2 regions of the Pseudomonas sp. c313 genome follow, and region 2 is predicted to be linked to the other one. Evidence: predicted binding sites of a transcription regulator. Region 2 holds the regulator's gene; the other holds the start of a gene.
What was found. The regulator sigma-54, encoded in region 2, starts transcription at its own class of promoters, with help from an activator protein. The targets are predictions, from matches to a motif close to ANTGGCATNNANNTTGCTNT.
Positions count from the first base shown of each region.

Region 1: glnK (P-II family nitrogen regulator) is a predicted target of sigma-54. The motif match lies at 2,192-2,211, and genes of this name have one in related genera.

Region 1 covers NZ_JBUZRD010000004.1:215,774-225,834, forward strand. Annotated here, with positions in the region: gene ACZRKZ_RS14540 (methyl-accepting chemotaxis protein) at 1-8, shown strand, start outside; gene ACZRKZ_RS14545 (YifB family Mg chelatase-like AAA ATPase) at 31-1,527, opposite strand; gene ACZRKZ_RS14550 (accessory factor UbiK family protein) at 1,737-1,997, opposite strand; gene glnK (P-II family nitrogen regulator) at 2,419-2,757, shown strand; gene ACZRKZ_RS14560 (ammonium transporter) at 2,792-4,129, shown strand; partial or broken gene ACZRKZ_RS14565 (secondary thiamine-phosphate synthase enzyme YjbQ) at 4,341-4,766, shown strand; gene sutA (transcriptional regulator SutA) at 4,870-5,196, shown strand; gene ACZRKZ_RS14575 (HAD family hydrolase) at 5,278-5,976, opposite strand; gene xerC (tyrosine recombinase XerC) at 5,973-6,872, opposite strand; gene ACZRKZ_RS14585 (DUF484 family protein) at 6,875-7,600, opposite strand; gene dapF (diaminopimelate epimerase) at 7,614-8,444, opposite strand; gene lysA (diaminopimelate decarboxylase) at 8,449-9,696, opposite strand; gene lptM (LPS translocon maturation chaperone LptM) at 9,706-9,867, opposite strand.
Region 2 covers NZ_JBUZRD010000003.1:190,901-200,961, reverse strand. Annotated here, with positions in the region: gene ACZRKZ_RS10410 (ATP-binding cassette domain-containing protein) at 1-62, opposite strand, end outside; gene ACZRKZ_RS10405 (KpsF/GutQ family sugar-phosphate isomerase) at 351-1,325, shown strand; gene ACZRKZ_RS10400 (KdsC family phosphatase) at 1,326-1,850, shown strand; gene lptC (LPS export ABC transporter periplasmic protein LptC) at 1,859-2,431, shown strand; gene lptA (lipopolysaccharide transport periplasmic protein LptA) at 2,418-2,951, shown strand; gene lptB (LPS export ABC transporter ATP-binding protein) at 2,951-3,676, shown strand; gene ACZRKZ_RS10380 (RNA polymerase factor sigma-54) at 3,861-5,354, shown strand; gene hpf (ribosome hibernation-promoting factor, HPF/YfiA family) at 5,430-5,738, shown strand; gene ptsN (PTS IIA-like nitrogen regulatory protein PtsN) at 5,751-6,215, shown strand; gene rapZ (RNase adapter RapZ) at 6,218-7,075, shown strand; gene ACZRKZ_RS10360 (HPr family phosphocarrier protein) at 7,092-7,364, shown strand; gene ACZRKZ_RS10355 (ZIP family metal transporter) at 7,410-8,303, opposite strand; gene ACZRKZ_RS10350 (superoxide dismutase) at 8,342-8,953, opposite strand; gene ACZRKZ_RS10345 (hypothetical protein) at 8,955-9,398, opposite strand; gene ACZRKZ_RS10340 (class II fumarate hydratase) at 9,425-10,061, opposite strand, start outside.

The sequences.
Region 1 (10,061 bases), on a different contig from region 2:
TCAGGTGAGCATCAAAACTGTGGCGAGGGATTAGCTGATTGCTGCTGGCCGATACTGCAACGCTTCTGCCAAATGATGGCGACCGATCGCTTCCACCTGCTCCAGATCCGCCAAGGTGCGGGCGACCTTCAACAATCGATGCGCCGCCCGCAGCGACAAAGTCAGCCGCTCGCAGGCGGTCTCCAGCCAGCCTTCATCGACTTTCGCCAGCACGCAATGCTCGCGTAGCCCCGGCAAGTCGAGAAAGGCGTTGGCACAACCCTGGCGCTGCTGCTGGCGGTCGCGGGCCTCGGCGACACGTACCGAAGCGCTGGCCGTGTCGTCTCCGGCTTGTGTGGCCGGGTTCAGTGCGGTGCTTTCCCGCGCAACGGTCACGTGCAGGTCAATTCGGTCCAGCAAGGGCCCGGAGAGTTTGTTGCGATAACGCTGAATCAGTTCCGGTGTGCAGCGGCATCTCCCGCTCGGTTCGCCCATATAACCGCAAGGGCAAGGGTTCATCGCCGCCACCAGCTGAAAGCGCGCCGGGAAACTCACTCGGTCGCGGGCGCGGGAGATGACGATATGGCCCGACTCCAGTGGCTCGCGCAGTACCTCCAACACCTTGCGATCAAACTCCGGCAACTCGTCGAGAAACAGCACGCCGTGATGGGCGAGAGTGATTTCTCCAGGCTGCGGTTTTGAGCCGCCGCCCACCAGTGCCGGCCCTGAAGCCGAATGGTGGGGTTGGCGAAATGGTCGGTGCGGCCAATGGCTCAGTGGTGCCAGGCTGACCACCGACTGAATCGCCGCTACCTCCAGCGCTTCCTGCTCGCTCAAGGGAGGCAGCAATCCTGGCAGGCGACTGGCGAGTAAGGTTTTGCCGGTGCCTGGTGGCCCGCTGAACAACAGATTGTGGGCGCCTGCTGCGGCAATCAATAACGCTCGCTTGGCCGCCAACTGACCCTGGACTTCACTCAGGTCGGGGTAGGGCTTGTTCAGGTACATCAGGCCACTGGAAACGAAGGGCTCAATCGGCACATGCCCATTCAGGTGCGCCACCACTTGCAGCAGGTGATCTACCGCAATCACCTTCAAGCCGGAGGCAAGGCACGCCTCTTCGGCATTGGCCCGAGGCACTATCAAGGTGCGCCCGGCCTTGCGTGCTGCGAGCGCCGCTGGCAACACACCCTTTACCGCGCGTACTTCGCCGGACAGCGCCAGTTCGCCGAGGCATTCCACGTCATCGAGCATCAGTGATGGCACCTGCACGCTGGCGGCGAGAATTCCCAGGGCAATCGCCAAATCAAAACGCCCGCCGTCCTTGGGCAGGTCGGCGGGCGCGAGGTTGAGGGTGATACGGCGGGCGGGATATTGCAGGGCAGAGTTGAGAATGGCGCTGCGCACCCGGTCCTTGCTTTCCTTGACCGCCGTTTCCGGCAAACCCACTAGCGTAAGCGACGGCAAACCATTGGCCATATGCACCTCGACGGTGACGGCGGGGGCTTCGACGCCAATCTGGGCGCGGCTGTGGACGATGGCGAGGGACATGCTCGTTCCTTGAGATGGAGGGCCGCTTCCTGCGGGTTTTTCAAGAGTAGACGAGGTGGGGAAGAGCGAGGCGGGGAGGTTTTACAGAACGTGACCAAACTGTAGGAGCGAGCTTGCTCGCGAAAATAGTCAACGATAACGCGGGCATTCTGAATGAACGCGGCGCTCTCGGGCTCTTCGCGAACAGCTCGCTCCTACAAGGGCAGGCGTTATTCGGTGGGTGGATTCAACCGCGCTTCCAGCTCCGCCACCTTCGCCTCCAGGCTCTCCAACCGCGCACGCGTGCGGGCCAGTACAACCATCTGGCTATCAAACTCTTCCCGGCTGACCAGGTCCAGCTTGCTGAAGCCGCTCTGCAACAAAGCCTTGAACTGGCTTTCGATTTCGTTGCGAGGCAGCGGGGTTTCGCCGCTGAACAGGCGGGAGGCGTGGCCGCTCAGGGCGTCGAGGAGGTCTTTGGGAGCGAGCATGGGAAATATTCCGGAAAACTGTTGGCAGGCAGTGTATCACGCAGCGTCTATAGTCTTTTTCACGCGGCGCTGCGCACGCTTTTCGTGCATGGGGTCGGGCAGCTGCGCACTGTTTTCGTGCGTATCCACACCGCTGTAGGCCCCCGCAAGTGGGCACGAGTGAGCAAAGGATTGATTTCAGTGATTTTTACGGAGCTGGCAAGGTTTCTGCTTAGACCATCATGACCCATGCACTGATGCAGTCGCTGTGACGAATGCAGTGCGCCGACGGAGCGGGGTACAGGTTTCGTCACCAGTGGTTAGCTCGCGTCGCAATGGCACTTGTCAGGGCGACGAAGCGTTACAAAGCCAGGCACTGCGCTTAGACTTGAGACGGGTTTGTTTTCCTGGGGCAAGTCCACCAATTCGGGAGAGAGTTTTCATGAAGCTAGTCACTGCCATCATCAAGCCGTTCAAGTTGGACGATGTACGCGAGTCGTTGTCCGAGATCGGCGTGCAGGGCATTACCGTTACTGAGGTCAAAGGCTTCGGTCGGCAGAAGGGGCACACGGAGTTGTATCGCGGCGCGGAATACGTGGTCGATTTCCTGCCGAAGGTGAAGATTGATGTCGCCATTGACGACAAGGATCTTGATCGGGTTATCGAGGCGATAACCAAGGCCGCCAACACCGGCAAGATCGGTGACGGCAAAATCTTCGTGGTCAATCTGGAACAGGCTATTCGCATCCGTACCGGCGAAACCGATACCGACGCAATCTAAGCCGCCAAACCCCAACGCCCCAGGAGAAAACAATATGACTCTGCGTAAATTCGCAGGGCTAGGAGCCCTGTTGTCCATCGTAATGCCCAGCCTGGCTATGGCGGCAGACGAAGTGGCGGCTCCAGTCCTCAACTCCGGCGACACCGCCTGGATGCTGACCGCTACCGCATTGGTGTTGTTCATGACCATCCCCGGTCTGGCGCTGTTCTACGGCGGCATGGTCCGCTCCAAAAACATTCTTTCCGTGATGATGCAGTGCTTCGCCATTACCGGCCTGATCAGCATTCTGTGGGTCGTCTACGGCTACAGCATTGCGTTCGACACTACCGGGATGGAGCAGGGCGTCGTCAACTTCAACTCGTTCTTCGGCGGCATGGGCAAGGCGTTCCTGGCGGGTGTCACTCCGGCCAGCATCACCGGGCCTGCGGCGCTGTTCCCTGAGGCGGTGTTCATCACCTTCCAGATGACCTTCGCCATCATCACTCCGGCACTGATCGTCGGTGCGTTCGCTGAGCGCATGAAGTTCTCCGCCATGCTGATCTTCATGGCCATCTGGTTCACCCTGGTCTATGCGCCGATTGCGCACATGGTCTGGAGCGGCAACGGTGGCCTGTTGTGGGATTGGGGCGTACTGGACTTCGCTGGCGGCACCGTGGTGCACATCAACGCCGGTATTGCTGGCCTGGTGGCGTGCATCGTGCTCGGCAAGCGTAAAGGCTACCCGACCACGCCGATGGCTCCGCACAACCTGGGTTACACCCTGATCGGCGCGGCGATGCTGTGGATTGGCTGGTTCGGCTTCAACGCAGGTTCCGCTGCTGCTGCCAACGGCACTGCCGGCATGGCGATGCTGGTGACCCAGATCGCTACCGCTGCTGCGGCGCTGGGCTGGATGTTCGCCGAGTGGATCACCCACGGCAAGCCAAGTGCCCTGGGTATTGCTTCGGGTGTGGTTGCCGGTTTGGTCGCCATTACGCCAGCCGCTGGCACCGTGGGGCCGATGGGCGCCCTGGTGATTGGTCTGGTTGCCGGTGTGATCTGCTTCTTCTGCGCTACCAGCCTCAAGCGCAAGCTGGGCTACGACGACTCCCTGGACGCCTTCGGTGTTCACGGTATCGGCGGTATCGTCGGTGCGATCCTCACCGGTGTGTTCGCAGCCCCGGCCCTGGGCGGCTTCGGCACTGTGACTGATGTTGCGGCACAGGTCTGGATTCAGGCCAAGGGTGTCGGTTTCACGGTGATCTACACCGGTATCGTGACCTTCGTCATCCTCAAGGTGCTGGACAAGGTCATGGGCCTGCGGGTTACTGAAGAGGAAGAGGCGGTCGGCCTCGATCTGGCGGAACACAACGAGCGTGGCTACAACTTGTAAGTACGCTTAAAAAAGATGCCCGGCTTGCCGGGCATTTTTTTGTCTGGGGTTTGTCTGCGGTGAAGGGTTGTGAGTATTTTTGTGCTGACTTTGTGATTGGATCCATAGGGTACTTTTCACTGTGCAAATGTCTTACATGCATGTAGGCGTATTCGGCACTTTGTTTTTTCCCTGAGCGCGCTAGAATGCGCGCCGATGTGCGCAGAACTGTATGTGGCAACAGACCCTGATTATCCTGCGGGCCAAGCCCCGGGGCTTTCATCTGGTGACGGACGAGTTGCTCGTTGGTTTGCCTGAATTGAAGGCTAGTCGGATGGGCTTGTTGTATTTGTAGCTGCAGCACACCTCGGCCTCGTTGACCGTCAACGAGAATGCCGACCCGGCGGTTCGCCGTGACTTCGAACGTTTTTTCAACACGCTGGTGCCACAAGGTAGAGCGGTGTATGAACATGACGACGAAGGCCCGTATGATCTGCCGGCGTACTTCAAGGGCAGACTGCTGGGCTGTCAGTTGAGTTTGCCGGTCAAGGCCGGCCACTTGGCGATGAGGACCTGGCAAGGTGTTTATCTGGGCGAGCACCGCGATCATGGTGTTGCTCGTAAAGTCCTCGCCACCTTGCACGGTGATGGGGCATAAGCCGCTGGTTATCCGGTGGATGTTGATTTTTTTCCAGCTGCCGTCGACAGACGGCGAAGCTGGGCTATAACTAATCTGCTTTTCGCAAGTCATGAGGTAGAACATGAGCGACGATGATCTGGAAAACGACGACCTCGAAGTAGGTGACGACGAAGCCGAAGAAGGTCTGGAAGCGGCTGCGTCAGACGTTGCTGACGACGACGACGGCGGGGAAGACGCACCGGCTCCGGCTGCCAAGGGCAAGGCCAAGGCTGCTGTTTCGGTTGACGAGCTGCCAAGCGTTGAAGCCAAGAACAAAGAGCGCGATGCGCTGGCCCGAGCGATGGATGAATTCCTCGCCAAAGGCGGCAAAGTGCAGGAAGTCGAGGCCAACGTGGTGGCTGATCCACCGAAGAAGCCTGATAACAAGTACGGCAGCCGGCCTATCTAAGGTCAGTTACTTGCTTGCTGAAAAAGCCCGCCGTCGCTGCGGGCTTTTTCATGGGTGACACAAAGAGCCTTCACCACCAGGTTATACGTTCCAGCGGGCGAGCAAGTCGGGCAGTTCAGTCAGGCTGCGAATCTCTGCATCTGGCAATTGCTCGGTTTCCCAGGCTTTACCCGCTGGGTTGAACCAGATGGCGCGAAGCCCCGCCTGCTGGGCGCCGGCAATGTCATCGCCGGGGTGGTCACCAATATGTACGGCGGCGCTCGCATCTACGCCACCGCGCTGTAACGCCTCCTGAAACAGTCGTGCGTCCGGCTTGGCGATGCCGATATCCTCGGCGCGCAGAGCAAACTTAAAGTAATCCGCCAGACCAACGCGCTGCACATCGGCATTGCCATTGGTGATCACTCCCAGCATGTACTGGCGGCCCAGGGCCTGCAGCATGGGCTCTGCTTCGGGGAATATAGTGAGTTGGTGCCGGGCGTGGATGAACGCTTCGAAACACGCACCCGCCAACTCCGTCGCCTCAGGCTGTGGATAACCAGCCTCTTCAAAGGCATGCAGCAGGACGCGGTGACGCAACACACTGATACGGTATTTCAGCTCGGGATAGCGCTGCAGCACCTGTTGGCGCAGGTCGGCGAACTTTTCCAGGGGCAATTCGCCCACCAATGAGGCATTAGTGGCGAGCCACTCGCGCATCGACGCCTCGGCGCTGATGATGACGGGCACGTTATCCCAGAGCGTGTCGTCCAGGTCGAAGGTGATCAGCTTGATGCTCATGAGTCGCTGCCTTTAATGCGTTTGGCCCGTGGATGGGCGCTGTCGTACACCGTCGCCAGGTGCTGGAAGTCCAGGTGGGTGTAGATCTGGGTGGTCTTGATGTCGGAGTGGCCGAGCAGTTCCTGCACCGCGCGCAAGTCTTGTGAAGACTCCAGCATGTGGCTGGCAAACGAGTGCCGGAGCATGTGCGGGTGGAGGTTTTGCCCCAGCTCGCGCTCGCCGGCGGCCTTGACCCGCAACTGGATCGCCCGTGGCCCGAGGCGCCGGCCTTGCTGGCTGACAAACACCGCGTCATCCGCCGGATTGCTCAGGGCTCGCAACCCCAGCCACAGTTGCAAGGCTTCCCGGGCTTTCTTGCCGACCGGCAGCACGCGGGTCTTGCTGCCTTTGCCGAGCACTTGTACCAGGCCATCCGCGAGGTCCAACTGATCGAGGTTGAGGCCGGTCAACTCCGACAGGCGCAGGCCCGAGGAGTAGAACAGCTCAAGGATCGCCTGGTCGCGACGGGCGAGGAAGTCATCCTCTACCGCGCCATCGAGCAGTTGCAAGGTACGGTCGGCGTCGAGGGTTTTGGGCAGGCGCCGTTCGCCCTTGGGCGGCGCGAGGCCGTTGGCCGGGTCGTGGTCGCAGAGGCCTTCGCGGTTCAGGTAGTGATAAAGGCCACGCACCGCCGACAGCAAGCGCGCCAGGCTACGAGAGGATTGGCCTTGCTGGTGGAGGCGGGCGATCAGGCTACGCAAGCTCTGGATATCCAGGGCTTTCCAACTGCCGATCTGTTGTTTCTCGCAGAATGCCAGGACCTTGTTCAGGTCCCGTCGGTAGGCTTCAAGCGTATGGGGAGACACCTGGCGCTCGCTGCGCAGATGAGCGCAGTAGGCGTCCAGTTGTCGTTCCATGGCTAGCGCACCGCGCGCAGGGCGGTGGTGAAGCGCGGCAGGACGCGGCCTAACACTTCGGCGATATAGCTCAAGAACAGCGTACCCACCGAACTCTTGTAATGCTGTGGATCACGGCTGGCGATGGCCAGTACACCGTGCAGGCCTTGATGGCTGAGGGCGACCACGGCCGTGGAACCGATCTGCTTGCGCTGTTCTTCACCAAACAGGAAGTCCAGCTCATGCTCGCGCAGAGTGCCACTGATGGTTTTGCCTTCCGACAGCAGGCCACCAATGGCGGTTTGTGCATCGCTGCCGCTGACCCAGCGGCCCACCGGTATCGGGTTGTCGCTGAACAGGATCAGGCTGACAAAAGGTACCTGGAAATCCTGGCGCAGGCTGTCTTCGACGGCAATGACCGCGTCTTCCAGGCTGGCGGCGTCCATCAGGGTCAGGACCAGTCGACGGGTCTTGTCGAACAGGCGGTCGTTGTCGCGGGCCACGTCCATCAGTTGCGAGAGCCGATGGCGCATTTCGATATTGCGCTCGCGCAGGATCTTCATCTGCCGCTCCACCAGCGACACGGTATCGCCGCGTTGGTGGGGAATGCGCAGGGCCGGCAGCAGCTCTTCATGCTCGACGAAGAAGTCCGGGTTAGCCTCCAGGTAAGCGGCGACGGCCGCCGCCTCCAGACTTTCATCAGGGGTTGGTTCGGATTCTTGAACGGGTACCTGGGGCTTATCGGTCATTGGATTGGCTCACTCATAGACGGACCTGTCCTTCGTATACACGCATGGCCGGACCGGTCATCTTCACCGGCAGGCCTGGGCCTGCCCATTCGATGGACAGGCGTCCGCCGGGCAGGTCGATCAATAGTGGCGAATCCATCCACCCCTGGCTGATCGCGGCCACGGCAGCGGCGCAAGCACCGGTGCCGCAGGCCTGGGTTTCTCCGGCACCGCGCTCCCAGACGCGTAATTGCGCGCGGGAGCGGTCGATGACCTGCAGGAAACCGACGTTTACCCGTGCCGGAAAACGCGGGTGATGTTCTATCTTCGGCCCCAGCTCATGGACAGGCGCGCTGTTGATGTCGTTGACCCGCAGTACCGCATGGGGGTTGCCCATGGACACGGCGGCCAGTTCTACGCTCTCGCCGTCGACATCGACGCAATAGCTCAGGGCCTGTTCGACAGCCTGGAACGGAATATCCGCCGGAACCAGCCGAGGCGCGCCCATGTCGACGCTGATCTGGCCGTCGCTGCGAATATCCAGCTCGATAATGCCGCTTTTAGTCTCGACGCGAATCTGCCGCTTGGCGGTCAGGCGCTTGTCCAGGACAAAACGGGCGAAACAGCGTGCGCCGTTGCCACACTGTTCTACTTCGGAACCGTCGGAGTTGAAGATCCGGTAACGGAAATCCACGTCCGGATTACTCGGCGCCTCGACGAGCAGCAACTGGTCGAAGCCGACACCGGTGTGTCGGTCGCCCCATTGCTTGGCATGCTTGGGCAGGATGTGCGCGTGCTGGCTGACCAGGTCGAGGACCATGAAGTCATTGCCCAGGCCGTGCATCTTGGTAAAACGCAGCAGCATGGTCTTACTCCGGCAGCAGGCTTTCGCCAGCAAACAACTCGGCTACCGTCTCGCGGCGACGCACTTCAAACGCTTGATCACCGTCCACCAACACTTCGGCGGTACGCCCGCGGGTGTTGTAGTTGGAGCTCATGACAAATCCGTAGGCACCGGCCGAATGCACGGCCAGCAGATCGCCTTCTTCCAGGGCCAACTGACGTTCCTTGGCCAGGAAGTCGCCGGTTTCGCAGATCGGGCCGACGATGTCATAGGTGCGGCTTGCGCCATCGCGTGGGCGAACAGCAGTGACATTCATCCAGGCCTGGTACAGCGCGGGGCGGATCAGGTCGTTCATCGCCGCATCGACGATGGCGAAGTCCTTGTGTTCGGTGTGCTTGAGGTACTCGATCTGGGTCAGCAGTACGCCGGCATTGGCGACGATATAACGGCCCGGCTCGAACATCAGTGTCAGGTCGCGGCCTTTGGTGCGCTCACGCACGGCCTTGATGTAGTCGGCCACCAGCGGCGGCTCTTCATCGCGATAACGCACGCCGACACCGCCACCGAGGTCGATGTGGTGCAGGTAAATACCGCACTCGCCGAGGCGGTCGATCAGCGCCAGCAGGCGGTCGAGGGCATCGAGGAAGGGAGGCAGGCTGGTCAGTTGCGAGCCAATGTGGCAGTCGACACCCAGTACTTCCAGGTTCGGCAGTTGGGCGGCGCGGATGTACACATCCTCCGCGTCAGCAATGGCGATGCCAAACTTGTTTTCTTTAAGACCGGTAGAAATGTATGGGTGAGTACCTGCATCAACATCCGGGTTGACCCGCAGGGAGATAGGCGCGCGAACGCCCAACTCGGCGGCGATCACTTGCAGGCGCTCCAGCTCGTCGGTGGATTCGACGTTGAAGCAATGCACGCCCACTTCCAGGGCGCGGCGCATGTCTTCACGGGACTTGCCGACGCCAGAGAACACGATCTTGTCAGCCTTGCCGCCAGCCGCGAGCACACGCTCCAGCTCGCCTCGGGACACGATGTCGAAACCGGCGCCCAGGCGCGCCAGGACATTGAGCACGGCCAGGTTGGAGTTGGCCTTGACCGCGTAGCACACCAGGTGTGGCGTACCGTCCAGCGCATCGGCGAAGGTACGGTATTGTGCTTCGATGTGGGCACGAGAATAAACGTAGGTCGGGGTGCCAAAGCGCTCGGCAATTGCAGACAGCGCCACGCCTTCCGCGAACAGCTCGCCGTCCCGGTAGTTAAAAGCGTCCATGGTGTTCCCTTAGTAGGTGTCGTGCTTGTGCGCTTTGGTTTGCGATGATTGCGCCTGTTCATTCGGGTCTTTGCTGTCATCGGGCAGATACAGCGGGCCTTTTTGACCACAGGCACTAACGAGGCAAGCGACCGCGACGAGCGCAGCAAGGGAAGAGATCAGGCGCTTCATGGCGAAATCCTTGAATATGCATTAATTGCGCCCGAGTATACCGACCACCCGCCAGCTTGCCTATGCGCCGGGACACCCGTCCGGCGGGGCTTTGCCGAGTTTCTCGGGAAGTGGCCTACCTCAAGCGAGGATATTTCATGCAGCTCTCGGCAATGAAATCGGTATCCTTTGCAATCGGCGGGGCTCGCCCGTAT
Region 2 (10,061 bases):
CGCGTACCGCGCTTGAAGGAAAGGCCCTTCAGCTCGACCGCGTAGGCGTTATCGGCACTCATCTAAACTCCTTGGAATGCAGCCTCTCGCTCAGGCGCCATGTTTGGGACAACTGCTTGCGACAGATAGACACATGGGCTGTGCGGACCGAACTGGCGGCGAACTATATCACTGCTGACACAGAGCGCCCAAGGCCGGAACAGAGCTTGTTCAGAAACAGGACAGCTAAAAAAACGTATTTGAGAGCGGCCACACATCCCGGCCGGAACAAAGCCTAACGAACTTGCGTGAGGGAATTGCGCATTCCCGCTATAATCGCCGACTTTTCGTCAGGCTATACGACTTCAGACATGAGCCAATCCAGCGACCTTATTCAATCCGCACAACGCACCATCCGTCTCGAACTGGAAGCCGTAGAAGGCTTGCTGACCCATATCGACGCAGATTTCGTACGCGCCTGCGAGATGATTCTGGCCAGCAAAGGCCGCGTTGTCGTGGTTGGCATGGGCAAGTCAGGCCACGTCGGCAACAAGATCGCCGCGACCCTGGCGAGTACCGGGACCACCTCATTTTTCGTGCACCCGGCCGAAGCCAGCCATGGCGACATGGGCATGATCACCCGGGACGACATCATCCTGGCCCTGTCCAATTCCGGCACCACCAACGAAATAGTCACCTTGCTGCCGCTGATAAAGCGCCTGGGTATCAAGCTGATCAGCGTTACCGGCAACCCGGATTCGACGCTGGCCAAGGCTGCCGAGGTAAACCTGAACGTACACGTCACCCACGAAGCCTGCCCGCTGAACCTGGCGCCGACGTCGTCCACCACCGCCGCCCTGGTCATGGGTGATGCACTGGCCGTGGCACTGTTGGAAGCGCGCGGCTTTACCGCCGAAGACTTCGCATTTTCCCATCCAGGTGGTGCGCTGGGCCGTCGGCTGCTGCTGAAAGTGGAAAACGTCATGCACGCCGGCGACGAGTTGCCAAATGTGCCGCGCGGTACCTTGCTCAAGGACGCGCTGATGGAAATGACCCGCAAGGGCCTGGGCATGACCGTCATCCTGGAAGCCGATGGGCGCCTGGCCGGGATTTTCACCGACGGCGACCTGCGCCGCACCCTGGACCGCACCATTGATATCCACACCGCGACCATCGACGAGGTAATGACCCCTCATGGCAAGACCGCCCGCGCCGAAATGCTCGCAGCCGAAGCCCTGAAGATCATGGAGGACCACAAGATTGGCGCCCTGGTGGTGGTCGATGGCGACGATCACCCGGTTGGCGCCTTGAACATGCATGATTTGCTGCGCGCAGGAGTGATGTAAATGAGCACCGACCTTTTGCAACGGGGCAAAGCCATCAAACTGGCAATTTTCGACGTCGACGGCGTGCTGACCGATGGCCGCCTTTACTTCCTCGAAGACGGTAGCGAATTCAAGACGTTCAACACCCTCGACGGCCAGGGCATCAAGATGCTGATGGCAGCAGGCGTGCAAACAGCCATTATTAGCGGTCGCAAGACGCCCGTTGTGGAACGCCGCGCACAAAACCTGGGTATTCCTCACCTCTATCAAGGCCGTGAGGATAAACTGGTGGTCTTGGACGAACTTCTTGGCCAACTCAACCTAAGCTATGAGCAGGTTGCCTACCTGGGCGACGACTTGCCTGACCTGCCGGTAATTCGTCGGGTTGGCCTGGGCATGGCGGTGGCCAATGCCGCAGCATTTGTTCGCGAACATGCCCATGGCGTCACTCAGGCCCGCGGTGGCGAAGGCGCCGCACGCGAGTTCTGCGAGTTGATCCTGCGCGCCCAGGGCAGCCTTGAAGCGGCCCACGCCGCCTACCTATAGAGCTATCTATGCTGAGCAAAAAGATTCGAAATCTCCTGGTATTCGGGGCCATCACCGCGCTGTTCCTGGCGGTCGGTTACTGGAATATCAGCCCGGAGCGCTTCCTCGACCAGCCTGTAGCACAGGTCGACGAGGGCGCTATCGACTATTACGCCATCAACGCCCACAGCGTGCAGTTCCTGCCCGATGGCAAGGTGCAGTACGAGATGACCTCGGACAAGGTCGAACACCTGAAGGCCACCGAGGTCACATTGTTGACCAACCCGGACCTGAACCTGTATCGCGGCACCGAATTCCCCTGGCACGTCACCAGCAAGCGCGGCGAAGTCAATCCTGACGGTACCGAAGTCGAACTGATCGACTCGGTGCGCGTAGCTCGCACCGACGCCAAGGACCGCGAGACCATTATTACCAGCAGTCGCATGACCGTATTCCCTCAGAAGCAATATGCGCAGACCGAGCAAGACGTTAGAATCGACGGCGCTGGCGGTGTATCGACTGGCAAGGGAATGAAAGCGTATTTGAAAGAAAGCAGGATACACCTGCTATCGAACGTAAGAGGACAGTATGAGGCTCGTTAAAACCCTCCCTATTTTGCTCGGTCTGGGCGCAGCACTGGGAAGCGTGAGCGCCTGGGCTCTGCCGAACGATAGCGAACAGCCAATCCACATTCAGGCTGACGACGCTCAGTTGGATGACAAGCAAGGTGTAGCAACCTACAAGGGTGATGTGATCATCACTCAAGGCTCGATGAAAATCACCGGAAACACCGTGACGCTGACCCGCAACCCTGCTGGTGAGATAGACGTAGTGACTTCGGTGGGCAACCTGGCCTATTTCGAGCAACAACAGAAAGCTACAGATCCGGCCCCCATCAAGGGCTACGGCGTGACGATCCAATATCACGCCCAACAAAATCGCATCGTATTGATCGACCGCGCCAAGGTTCTGAGCAGCGACGGCAACTCTACCGAAGGCGAGAAAATCATCTACGACACCAAGACCCAGATCGCTCAAGCTGGTCGCGCCAATGGCAGCAAGGTCACTACGCCACGTCCACGCATCGACATGGTTATCCAGCCGAAGAAGAAGGCCGAGTAATGGCAACCCTGAAAGCCCAGCATCTGGCCAAGGCCTATAAAGGCCGTCAGGTCGTGCGCGATGTCAGCCTATCGATCGACAGCGGCCAGATCGTCGGCCTGCTTGGCCCCAACGGTGCCGGCAAGACCACCTGCTTCTACATGATTGTCGGACTGGTCCAGGCGGATCAGGGTCGCGTACTGATCGACGACCTGGACGTCAGCCACCAACCTATGCACGGCCGTGCCCAGGCTGGTATTGGCTATCTCCCCCAGGAGGCGTCGATCTTCCGCAAACTGTCGGTAGCCGACAACATCATGGCGATTCTCGAAACCCGCAAGGAACTCGACCGCGCCGCACGCAAGAAAGAGCTGGAAAGCCTGCTGCAGGAATTCCACATCAACCACATTCGCGACAACCTCGGCATGAGCCTGTCCGGTGGCGAACGTCGTCGTGTGGAAATCGCCCGCGCCCTGGCCACTGCGCCGAAGTTCATCCTGCTGGACGAACCCTTCGCCGGTGTCGACCCGATCTCGGTCGGCGACATCAAGCAGATCATCCACCACCTCAAGGCCAAAGGGATCGGTGTATTGATCACCGACCACAACGTGCGCGAAACCCTCGATATCTGCGAAACCGCCTATATTGTCAACGACGGGCAACTGATTGCCGAAGGTGACTCGGCAACTATCCTGGCCAACGAACTGGTCAAGGAAGTTTACCTGGGCCACGAATTCCGCTTGTAAGTACTGTGATACCTGGCCATTCGCCAAGGAGCGCGAGCGTCAATAAAAACCTCAATATTTTTATTGTTACCGCGCTCTAGGCAAAGCCCCCGATATCAGGCATATAATTTGCTTATGTTTGGCGCTCACGCGCCCTGTCGTGGATGGCGCATTGCGCCGGCGAATAAGGTGTTAAGCCCCTGCCATGAAACCATCGCTAGTTCTGAGAATGGGCCAGCAGCTGACGATGACACCGCAGCTGCAACAGGCCATCCGCCTGCTCCAATTGTCGACCCTGGACCTGCAACAGGAAATCCAGGAGGCCCTGGAGTCCAATCCGATGCTCGAACGCCAGGAAGAAGGCGACGACTTCGATAATGCCGACCCGCTGGCCGACAACACCGAGCAAAAACCCAACACCGATGTCCAGGAACCTTCCTACCAGGAAACCGCCCCTACGGTGGATAACCTTGAGGAAGGCGAGTGGAACGAGCGCATTCCCAATGAGCTGCCGGTGGACACCGCCTGGGAAGACGTCTATCAGACCAGCACCAGCAGCCTGCCCAGCAATGACGATGACGAGTGGGACTTCACCACCCGCACCTCCGTCGGCGAGAGCCTGCAGAGCCACTTGCTGTGGCAACTGAACCTGGCGCCGATGTCCGACACCGATCGACTGATCGCCGTGACCCTGATCGACTGCATCAACAATCAGGGCTACCTGGACGAGACACTTGAGGAAATCCTTGAGGCCTTCGACCCGGAACTGGATATCGAACTGGACGAAATCGAAGCCGTCCTGCACCGCATCCAGCAATTCGAACCGGCCGGTATCGGCGCCCGCACCCTCAGCGAATGCCTGCTGCTGCAACTGCGCCAGTTGCCCACCAAGACGCCGTGGCTGACCGAGGCACAACGCCTGGTCACCGACTACATAGACCTGCTGGGCAGCCGCGACTACAGCCAACTGATGCGGCGCATGAAGCTCAAGGAAGATGACCTGCGCCAGATCATCGAGCTGGTGCAAAGCCTCAACCCTCGCCCCGGCTCGCAAATCGAGTCCGGCGAAGCCGAATACGTCGTTCCCGATGTGATCGTGCGCAAGGACAACGAGCGCTGGCTGGTGGAGCTGAACCAGGAATCGGTGCCACGCCTGCGGGTCAACCCGCAATACGCAGGTTTTGTCCGTCGGGCCGACACCAGCGCCGATAACACTTTCATGCGCAACCAGTTACAGGAGGCCCGCTGGTTCATCAAGAGCCTGCAAAGCCGTAATGAAACCCTGATGAAAGTCGCCACTCAGATCGTCGAGCACCAACGCGGCTTCCTGGAATATGGCGATGAGGCAATGAAACCGCTGGTCCTGCATGACATTGCCGAGGCAGTAGGCATGCATGAATCGACGATTTCCCGGGTGACTACACAGAAATTCATGCATACCCCACGGGGTATTTATGAGCTGAAATACTTTTTCTCCAGTCATGTAAGCACTTCCGAAGGTGGCGAATGCTCGTCCACGGCGATCCGCGCGATCATCAAAAAACTGGTTGCCGCGGAAAATCAGAAAAAGCCGTTGAGTGACAGCAAGATCGCTGGTTTACTGGAGGCACAAGGCATTCAGGTAGCCCGTCGAACCGTCGCCAAGTACCGCGAGTCCCTTGGGATCGCGCCTTCCAGCGAGCGTAAGCGTTTGATGTGACGGGCTAGCCACAGCGTTCCAGTGGCAGGCATTTCTGCCTGCCGCTTTATGCACTGGCAACGAAGGAGAAGCTGTATGCAAGTCAACATCAGTGGACACCAACTGGAAGTGACCGACCCCCTGCGCACCTACATCGGCGAAAAACTCGACCGATTGGAACGGCATTTCGACAAGATAACCAACGTGCAAGTCACGATGACCGTCGAGAAGCTGCTGCAGAAAATCGAAGCCACCCTGCATATCCCCGGCGGGGAAGTCGTCGCCAATGCCGAGCATTCAGACATGTATGCCGCCATTGACCTGCTGACTGACAAGCTGGATCGCCAACTCAAAAAGCATAAGGAAAAGACCCAGAGCCTCCTTCAGGGCGCAACCGGTCGTTAACACTCCCAACCCATGATCCGACTCGAAAATATCCTGACCCCCGGCCGTTCCCTCATGAACGTGCCGGGCGGCAGTAAAAAGCGCGCCCTCGAACAAATTGCCAATCTGATCGGCCGCGAAGTGCCTAATCTGAAGACGCAAGATGTCTTTGAGGCTCTAATTGCCCGTGAAAAACTTGGCTCGACCGGTTTTGGCAACGGCATCGCCATCCCCCATTGCCGCCTTAAAGGTTGCGAGTCTCCAGTCAGCGCCTTGCTGCACCTGGACGCTCCTATCGATTTCGACGCCATCGACGGTGCCCCGGTAGACCTGCTGTTCGTTCTGCTGGTCCCGGAAGCGGCCACCGATGCGCACCTGGAACTGCTCCGGCAGATCGCCAGCATGCTCGACCGCAAAGAAGTACGCGAAAAACTGCGTAGCGCCTCCAGTAATGAAGCGCTGTATCAGGTCGTCCTGGAAGAGCAGAACGGGCAGTAATCATGCGTTTGATCATCGTCAGCGGCCGCTCCGGCTCAGGTAAAAGTACTGCCCTCAATGTGCTTGAGGACAATGGCTTCTATTGCATCGACAACCTGCCGGCCGGCTTGCTGCCCGAACTGGCTGAGCGCGCGTTGATCCACACCGAACTGGCACAGCCGCTGGTCGCTGTATCCATCGACGCCCGCAACCTGCCCAGCCACCTAACGCGCTTCCCGGAATTGCTTGAGGAGGTGCGCGGCAAACACATTCATTGCGACGTGCTGTACCTGGATGCAGACGAAGAAACCCTGCTCAAGCGTTTTTCAGAAACTCGTCGTCGTCACCCTCTGAGCAGCGCCAACCGCTCGCTGGCAGAAGCCATCGAAGACGAAACCAAGCTACTGGGGCCAATCATTGACCTGGCCGACCTGAAGATCAACACCACCAGCCTGAACCTGTATCAACTGCGCGATACCATCAAGTTGCGCCTGTTGAACCAGCCAGAACCTGGCACGGCGTTCCTGGTGGAGTCTTTTGGCTTCAAGCGGGGCATGCCGGTGGACGCCGACCTGGTGTTCGACGTGCGCTGCCTGCCCAACCCGTACTGGAAGCCGGAACTACGTGATCAGTCGGGGCTCGACCAACCCGTAGCCGAGTACCTGGCGGCGCAACCGGATGTCGAGGAGATGTTCCAGGACATTTCCAGCTACCTGCTCAAATGGCTGCCACGCTTTGCCGCCAGCAACCGAGCCTATGTCACCATCGCCATTGGCTGCACCGGCGGGCACCACCGCTCTGTGTACCTGACCGAGCGCCTCGGCCAGGTTTTGCAGCAAACCCTCAAGAACGTCCAGGTTCGCCACCGCGACCTTAGCTGAAAGGAACACCCCCGCGATGCCCGCTCTGGAAATTGAAATCATCAACAAACTGGGCTTACACGCCCGGGCCTCGGCCAAGTTCGTCGGCGTCGCGGGGCAGTTTCCCTGCCAGATCAGGGTTGGGCGCACCCCGGAATCCACGGTCGACGGCAAAAGCATCATGGCGATGATGATGTTGGCTGCGGGCAAAGGCACCATGATTCATCTGAAGACGCAAGGCGAGCAGGAGCAAGAAGCTCTGGATGCGCTGGCAAAGCTGATCAATAACTACTTTGACGAGGGCGAGTAAGCCCCACTGGCGAGGGGGCAAGCTCCCTCGCCATAGATCCTCACTTCACCCCAACGCTGTATCCATCACCATCATCAAACAAAACCCGATACACAGCCCCAAACTGGCGAGCTTGTCATGGCCATTGCGCCGCGATTCGGGAATCACTTCGTGAGTCACCACCAATAGCATCGCCCCCGCTGCCAGCGCCAAGCCCAACGGCAATAGCACCTCAGCCAGGCTCACCAGCCAAGCGCAGAGCACCGCGAATACCGGCTCTACCAACCCGGATGCCGCACCAATCAGGAACGCCTTGACCCGCAACATCCCTGCCCCGGCCAGCACCAGAGCAATCACCAGTCCCTCCGGTACGTCCTGCAGGGCGATGCCCATGGCCAGGCTGTCGGCGTCTGGCATACCGCCACCTGCCGAGACCCCCACCGCCATGCCTTCGGGAATGTTATGGGCGATGATGGCGAATACGAACAGCCAGATACGTGGCGCGATTACCGGTTTTTCCGGCGTGCCCACCAGCGTTTCCGGGCTGGCACCGGAGATCTTGCGATCCACCAGAAACAGCCCGAAAGCGCCCAGCATGATGCCAAAGCTGATCAGACCACTGGCGGCCCAAGGTGTCAGCCCGAGGTTTTCGGCAGCAGCGATGCCGGGCACGATCAGCGAGAAAGCCGTCGCGGCCAACATCACGCCAGCACCGAAACCCAGCAACGTATCACTCACCGCCAGCGGCATCCGACGGATCACCAATACCGGCACCGCGCCCAGCGCCGTGCCCAGGGCACAGATGGCCCCGCCTTGCAGGGCGCGCAGGATACGCGGTTCCAGATCCAGCCAGGCCAGCCCTTGAGCCACCAGCAATGCAATTCCCGCCAACAGCAACAGCGAGCCAAACGCATAACGGAACATTCGCACGCTGCTGATCGCCAGTGTTTCAGTGCCCATAGTCGGCCTTAGATCTAGATCCTGTTATGAAAAGAGCGTTAAGCAAGCGCAGCCTGGTAACGCTCAGCGACTTCCGGCCAGTTGATAACACTATAGAAGGCGTTGATATATTCGGGACGGCGGTTCCGGTACAGCAAGTAGTAAGCGTGTTCCCAAACGTCCAGGCCGAGGATCGGCGTATTGCCATTCATCAGCGGGCTGTCCTGGTTGCCGCTGCTTTCCACTACCAGGGTCTTTTGCGGAGTCACGCTCAACCAGGCCCAACCACTGCCGAAACGGGTCAACGCAGCCTTGGTAAACGCCTCCTTGAAACTGTCAAAACCACCCAACTGCTCATCGATGGCCTTGCCCAGCGCGCCGCCTGGCTTACCGCCGCCCTTGGGCGACATCACCGCCCAGAACAGCGAGTGGTTAGCATGTCCCCCGCCCTGGTTAATCACGGCAGCGCGCAATTTTTCCGGCAATTGCTGGACGCTGGAGACCAGTTTTTCCACCGGCCAGCCCGCCCACTCAGTGCCATCAACAGCGGCATTGAGGTTATTGATGTAGGTCTGGTGGTGTTTGGTGTAGTGAATCTCCATGGTTTGCGCATCGATATGCGGCTCCAGGGCATCGTAGGCGTAAGGCAAGGCAGGCAAGGTGTAGGACATATCAATGTGCTCCATAAAAAGGGCTGTTGCGGGTCGACGCATCCGGTTGCGCCGCATTGCTGCCCAGCAAACGATGGGTACGTGGGTACTCGCCGTGATCGCTGATGAAATTCAACAGCTCGAGGTAAGTCTTGCTGCTCTGACGCAGCGCCGCTTCCCGCAACTGCGGGGTCAGGCGAGTGTCCTGCAGGGTCTGCAACAGGCGCTGATGGATCGCGCAGAGGTACTCCGCGCTCTCCTCCGGCTGGTTCAGGCGCAGGTGCAGATCCGCCAGGTTGTGATGGGAAATGACACAAGCCGCCACCGCTTCGTCGGCATCGCCCCAGCGCTCGAACAACACTTGGGCCAAGGCCAGGGCTTGCAGATAATGCTCGCGAGCATCCACCAGTTCGCCTTGCATAAAGCAGCGATTAGCCCTTTCGATCGTGCGTTTCCAGTGCTCCATGTGAGCCTCCAAAGCAGAGTCGGTGATTACACGCCACCGGCCGTGAGCTTTTCCGGATCCAGGAGAATTTCCAGTTGGCTGCGAGGCAAATCGGTGTATTCGAGCGCCACGTCAATCACCGGCCGGCCTTGTTGATAGGCCTTCTTGGCGATTTCAGCGGCCTTTTGGTAACCAATGATCGGGTTGAGTGCCGTGACCAGAATCGGGTTGCGCGACAGCGCCTCCTTGAGCTTGGCCTCGTTGACCTTGAAGCTGGCGATTGCCTTGTCCGCTAGCAGACGGCTGGAGTTGGCCAACAGCTCAAGGCTGCTGAGCAGGTTCTGGGCGATGACCGGCAACATCACGTTCAGTTCGAAATTTCCGGACTGGCCGGCGACCGTAATGACCATGTCGTTACCGATCACTTGGGCGGCAACCATTGCCGTGGCCTCAGGGATCACCGGGTTGACCTTGCCCGGCATGATCGAGGAGCCCGGCTGCAGGCCTTCCAGTTCGATTTCGCCGAGGCCGGCCAAGGGGCCTGAGTTCATCCAGCGCAGGTCGTTGGCGACCTTCATCAGCGACACGGCGGTGGCTTTCAGTTGTCCGGAGACGGCGACGGCGGTGTCTTGGGAGCCAATCAAGGCAAACAAGTTCTTGCCGGGAGTGAACTGGACTTCGGTC